2 regions of the Colwellia asteriadis genome follow, and region 1 is predicted to be linked to the other one. Evidence: predicted binding sites of a transcription regulator. Region 1 holds the regulator's gene; the other holds the start of a gene.
What was found. Region 1 encodes MetJ, which represses methionine synthesis genes. Its sites were predicted from a motif close to TAGACGTCTAGACGTCTA; they were not measured.
Positions count from the first base shown of each region.

Region 1 (3,436 bases):
GGCGCTTAGGTGCTTGGAATTTCACCGCGCAGCAGCGGTTAAGTTTTTTAAAGTCTCATGTCGAATTAGGTATCACAACCGTAGATAATGCCGCCATTTATGGTAATAGTGAGCAGCTATTTGGTGAAGCGCTCAAGCTTGATAAAAGTATGAGAGAGCAAATTGAAATTGTTTCAAAATTTGGTATTAATGGCGTAGCGCCAAGTCCAGATAGTAATAGAGTCTCTCATTATGACAGTAGCAAAGAAGCTATTATTACCTCAACAGAAAACTCACTAAAACGTTTAGGCGTTGAACAGTTAGATGCGTTATTAGTACATCGCCCTGATTTACTAATGAATGCAGATGAGGTGGCAGAGGCATTTGAACTCTTACATCAAAGTGGCAAAGTGAAGCACTTTGGTGTTTCAAACTTCAGTGCAAGTCAATTTGAATTATTACAATCACGGCTTTCTAAACCGCTAATTACCAATCAAGTTGAAATAAACCCACTTAATTTCAATGTATTTGAAGATGGTACTGCAGATCAGTTACAAAGATTAAGGATTCGTCCAATGGCGTGGTCTTGTCTTGCTGGCGGTAGCGTTTTCGATAAAAACAGTGAAAAAGCAATACGCTTGCATAAAACTTTGCATGAGTTAGTAGAAGAAATCGGTGCAAGCTCGATAGAGCAAGTTATTTATGCTTGGATATTAAAGCACCCTTCAAAGCCTGTAGCATTACTTGGAAGCCGAAATTTAGAGAGAATTAAAGAAGCAACGGGAGCAATAACCTTAACAATGAATGCTGAACAATGGTATCGAGTTTGGGTTGCCGCTAAAGGTCATGGCGTGGCTTAATGCAATTAACCAAAGGCAAAGATTGAGTCTAGGTCTGAGTCTAGGTCTAAGTATAGCTTGGTGCTATTTTACTTTTAAGTTAGGGCTACTATGCTTATTAAAGCAAAAGTTGTTTAAGCAACTCAATATTATTAGACGTTAAAGACAGGTGAACATGGAAAGTCAGAAAGAAACATTAAATGCTAAAACTCAAGTAGAGACTCTAGATGGTGAGCTATCAGTGCCGGTACCTAAATGGTTTATGGTAGTAGCAATTATCGCTTTGTTATGGAATCTTATTGGTGTGCTTGCGTTTATTAGTCAGATAACGATTACTCCTGAATTGCTCGAGCAATTACCCCCAGCAGAGCAAGCAATGTATTTAAATATGCCTCTTTGGGCGAATGGCGCTTTTGCTGTTGCTGTTTTTGCGGGAACTACCGCAAGCTTTATGCTGCTGTTTAAAATGTCGTGGGCAGTAAATTTATTTGTAGGATCGTTGATAGGTATTGTGGTGCAAATGTATCACGCGTTTTTTATTGCTAACGCTTTTGATGTATTTGGTCCTAGTGGTTTGATTATGCCAATTATGGTAACTATTTTTGCGTTACTCTTTTTAAAAGTTGCCATTGTTGCACGTAAAAACAATTGGTTGAGCTAGTTTTCCTAGGTTAAATACAGTTATGTATTAGGAGCTGTTGATTTTTCTAAGTAACTTTTACAATTTTTAGTATTCTCATCTTTTACAACATAAAAAGGCACCTTCGTAGTGCCTTTTAGCTTTTTTAGCGTATTGGTTTTATATGAAAAACAGCCTTTAGAAGAGGCTAATCATCATCTACTTCATAAGCGCTAAAGTCAGTAACTCCTTTTGCTTCAAGTAAGCGACGGACACTGGCTGGTAGTTTTTCATTATTATCTTTTGCTAAGTCTTCATCATCAGGTAAAGGCTGTCCGGTAAAAGCATGTAAAAAAGCTTCACACAATAATTCACTATTTGTTGCATGACGTAAATTATTGACTTGGCGTCTAGTGCGTTCGTCAGTTAATACTTTTAATACTCGCAAAGGAATAGAAACGGTAATTTTCTTAACTTGCTCACTCTTTTTACCGTGCTCGGCATAGGGATTTATATACTCGTCATTCCACTGAGCCATGGTTATTCCTCTGTATTGTTATGATGTACAACTAGGTTGTGATAGCGTAGATTTTACCTGTTGCGAAAAAGCAGTCAAGTAGAAGTTTAGATGTCTAAAATGTCTTGACCGTTTTAGCTAAAATGTTTAGAGTTATAGACGTCCAAACATCTAAACGTTAATTCACTTTATTTGTTAATACTACAGCGTACTTTTACAACAAGTATGAGCTACTAATTGAATGCGTTATTAAACGCTAAATGGGGAAATTATTATGTCGATTAAAAATATTACCACTTCGGCAGTAAGAGCAGGTATTAATACCGATAAACACCATGGTGCGGTTGTTGCTCCTATCCATTTATCGAGTACTTATTCACTTAAAGGTTTTAATGAAAAAAGACAGTTTGACTATTCGCGTACCGGTAACCCAACGCGAGCAACTTTTGCTGAAGCTATTGCTGAGTTGGAGCAGGGTAGTGTTGGTATTGTTACCAGTACCGGTATGGCAGCTGTACATTTAATTTGTCAGCTGTTGTCAGTAGAAGATACTGTTGTGATCCCACATGATTGCTATGGTGGGAGTTTTCGACTTTTTACTCACCTAGCTAAGCGCGGGCAGTTTAAGCTAATTGTGGTTGATCAAAATAATGCAGCGGCATTGGCCGAAGCCTTAGCGCAAAAGCCTAAGTTAGTTTTATTAGAAAGTCCAAGTAACCCATTATTACGTTTAGTTGACATTGAAGAAGTAACCAAAGCGTGCCATGCGGTTGGTGCATTAGTTGCTGTAGACAATACCTTTTTATCTCCAGCATTACAGCAGCCTTTAACGTTAGGGGCTGATATTGTTTTTCATTCGACGACTAAATATATTAATGGTCATAGTGATGTGGTTGGCGGTGTTTTAGTAACCAAAGAGCAAGCGCTTGGTGAAACATTAGCTTGGTGGGCTAACTGTATTGGTATTACTGGCAGCGCATTTGATAGCTTTTTAGCATTGCGAGGTTTGAAGACTTTACCTATTCGTATGAAACAACATCAAGAAAATGCTGACAAAGTTGCCGCATTCTTAAAAGATCATGCTGCGATTGATGCCGTTTATTATCCTGGCTTTAGCGATCATCCTGGCCATGAAATTGCGAAAAAACAACAATCTAATTTTGGCGCTATGTTAAGTTTTGAAGTAAAAGGTGGCGTTGAGGCAGTTAAAAAATTATTCGATAATATTGCGTTGTTTACCTTAGCGCAATCACTTGGCGGGGTTGAAAGTTTGATCAGCCACCCATCAACCATGACTCACGCGGGTATGGAAATAGCAGCACAATTAGAAGCAGGTATTACTCAATCATTAGTACGAATTTCGGTAGGTATTGAAGATATAGATGATATTTTAGCGGATTTAGCACACGCTTTAGCGCAAAGCCAACAATAAAAGCCGATAGATAGAGTAAATAGGGCAAGAGAATGACACAAGAAAGTATC
Region 1 covers NZ_BAAAFA010000012.1:81,973-85,408, forward strand. The annotation lists gene ABD005_RS16245 (aldo/keto reductase) at 1-839, shown strand, start outside; gene ABD005_RS16250 (hypothetical protein) at 994-1,479, shown strand; gene metJ (met regulon transcriptional regulator MetJ) at 1,646-1,975, opposite strand; gene metB (cystathionine gamma-synthase) at 2,229-3,386, shown strand; gene metL (bifunctional aspartate kinase/homoserine dehydrogenase II) at 3,419-3,436, shown strand, end outside.

Region 2 (3,436 bases), on a different contig from region 1:
GGCTTAATTGTACGCGGTTTAACATTAGCAACACTTTCAGCCATACCTCGAATATGAGCAGGCGTTGTACCACAACAGCCACCAATAATATTTAAAAAGCCTGATTGAGACCACTCGGCGACATGGGTGTTCATGTCTTCTACAGTAAAGTCGTACTCACCAAAAGCATTAGGTAAGCCTGCATTAGGGTGAGCAGAAACAGCAACATCACAAATACGGCTTAATTCAGCAACGTATTGGCGAAGTTCAACTGGGCCTAACGCACAGTTTAAGCCAAATGATACTGGCTTAGCATGGCGTAAAGAATTATAAAATGCTTCGGTTGTTTGCCCCGATAAAGTACGACCTGAGGCATCGGTAATCGTTCCTGAAATCATCACAGGTAAACGTTGCCCTAGCTGGTCAAATACTGTTTCTACTGCAAAAATAGCCGCTTTAGCATTTAGGGTATCGAAAATAGTTTCGATTAGAATAATATCGCTGCCCCCTTCAATTAACGCTAAGGTAGACTCGATATAAGCATCTTTTAATTCATCAAAGGTAACGTTACGAAACGCAGGATCATTTACATCAGGAGATATTGAACAAGTGCGGTTTGTTGGACCTAAAACGCCTGCCACAAAGCGCGGACGATCTGGCGTTTTCTTATTGTATTCGTCTGCTGCTTCACGCGCTATTTGTGCTGCAACACGGTTAATTTCAGCACTGTACTCTTCCATGTCGTAATCGGCCATGGCAATAGTGGTTGCATTAAACGTATTAGTTTCAAGAATATCGGCACCGGCTTCTAAATACTCAAGATGGATTGCTTTAATCACCTCAGGTTGTGTTAGCACTAACATATCGTTATTGCCTTTTACATCGGTATGCCAATCAGCAAAACGCTCTGCGCGAAAATCCTGCTCTTCAAACTTGTACGCTTGGATCATAGTGCCCATAGCACCATCAAGAATAAGGATGTTATTAGCTAATTGCTCTTCAAATAATGCAAATGAGGGATGGTTTTTCATATCTAATCCAAAGTAATCGTGTTCTTAATTCTGAATAGCGTGTCAAGCATAGCTTATTCACCGCTTTATTTAGTTTATGCTACTGAGCTACTTTTACTCTGCTGTTTTATTTTTCCAAGTAGCACTCATATTATCAGCATCTAGCTGATATGGCGTTATCTGATAAACATAATAATTAAGCCAATTAGTAAATAATAAACAACCATGGCTTCGCCATGAACTCATCGGTTTGTTGTTAACATTATTGTCTTGATAGTAATTTACTGGTAATTCCGTTGAGCTACTTTTCTTACAATCTCGAAGGTATTCTTCATGTAAAGTTACTGTGTCGTATTCTGGGTGACCGGTTAAATACACTTGTCGTTTATCTTTACTTGCAACTAAGTAAACGCCAGCTTCATCAGACTGCGCCAAAATAGTTAAATCATCAATTTTTTGATAATCGGTTTCATCAATATAACCATAACGTGAGTGTGGCACATTAAAGCTCTCATCAAAACCTCGGGTTAACTCTTCGGTTGGTACTAAGGGGTAATGCTGATAAACCCCTGACAATTTTTGTTGTCGTAAATGACGGTTCAAACCGTAATGGTGATATAAAGCGGCATGTGCTGCCCAACAAGAAAACATGGTTGAAGTGACATTTTTTTCAGCCCAGTCAAAAACTTCGCATATTTTGTCCCAAAAGGTCACTTTACTATAATCCATTAATGCTAATGGCGCGCCGGTAATAATTAAGCCATCGTATTGTTTATGCTTAATATCATCGAACAAATAGTAAAAGTTCTCTAAATGCTCTTTTGGCGTATTTTTAGATTCGTTTGCGTGAATACGAACAAACTCAACGTTTATTTGCAGTGGCGTATTAGCCAGCATTCGTAGTATTTGTACTTCAGTTTCAATTTTATTAGGCATTAAATTTAAAATAGCCACCTGCATAGGTCTAATTTCTTGGCTCGCAGCACGGTTTTCTGACATCACGAAAATATTTTCATTCGCGAGTACAGATAATGCAGGTAATTGATCGGGTATTTTAATGGGCATAAGGACACCTATTTAAGATAAAACAGCACTAACTAAAGTACACAATGACGACATAATGCAATGTTACTTAGATTGCTAGCTATGTCAACATCTAAACGTATAGACGTCTATAACCACTAACACTATCGTAATATAAAACTGTATAAAGCAAACAACCATCACAGTATTCACTAACTTAACCTGAATTCGGTAAATAACCCTTAATATATTGAAATATAAGAAGGAATCACATTACCAATTATCGATTTGACCGTTTTTCTTCTTTTCATATGATAAGCAAGGTAAATTTCGCGTCAATAGCTGGCCTATTGCCAATAAATTTAACGAAGAAGTTAGGAAAAATAGCAGCTAGAGAAGCATTTATTAAGCCGTTCTCAGGTTAACTTATAATTAAATTAAAGATGGCGTCTGCGGCAGCTTAAACGTCTAAGTCAATATAACCTAGGTAAAACTGAGTAATGAGGAAGTGAGAACAGACGACTAAATGATTAATAGTATATGATTAGTAAAATGAGGTTGTGCGATTAATTTAAGGCTAGCAATAAAAAACGCAGCTTTACGTCTAAAGCTGCGTTATTAAGATATGATGTGACTGGTTTAGTGCTATGAGGGCTATTAAGCCTACAATTATTAACTACTCAGCTAAAAAGTCTTCTTCTTGCTCTGTCACTTCTGGGCTTTCTACTACAGGTAACGCTTTCGATAAAAACATATCGCGCAACTTAGTATCAACATCCTTGGCCATTTCAGGATGCTCTTCTAAATATTTAGCGGCATTAGCTTTACCTTGGCCAATACGTTCGCCATTACAGCTATACCACGCACCCGCTTTTTCAACAAAGCCGTTTTTAACGCCTAACTCAATTAACTCACCAAGACTGTTAATACCTTGACCGTAAAGAATTTGAAATTCAGCTTGCTTAAATGGTGGAGCAATTTTGTTTTTAACCACTTTAACACGTGTTTCATTGCCGACTATTTCGTCACCATTCTTAACCGCACCAATACGACGAATATCTAAACGTACTGAAGCATAGAATTTTAATGCGTTACCACCTGTAGTGGTTTCAGGGTTACCAAACATGACACCAATTTTCATACGAATTTGGTTAATGAAAATTAACATAGTGTTAGACTTTTTCAAGTTCGCCGTTAATTTACGCATTGCTTGCGATAACATACGTGCTTGTAAGCCCATATGTGAGTCACCCATGTCGCCTTCAATTTCTGCTTTTGGCGTTAATGCAGCCACAGAGTCAACTACAATAATATCAACCGCGCCTGAACGACTTAACATGTCACAAATTTCTAACGCTTGCTCACCAGTATCAGGTTGCGATACAAGTAAATCACTAATATTTACACCTAATTTTTCAGCGTAA
Region 2 covers NZ_BAAAFA010000003.1:93,127-96,562, forward strand. The annotation lists gene metH (methionine synthase) at 1-1,010, opposite strand, end outside; gene metA (homoserine O-acetyltransferase MetA) at 1,104-2,054, opposite strand; gene recA (recombinase RecA) at 2,689-3,436, opposite strand, start outside.
Region 2: a site for MetJ is predicted at 2,147-2,164, ahead of metA (homoserine O-acetyltransferase MetA). Genes of this name have one in related genera too.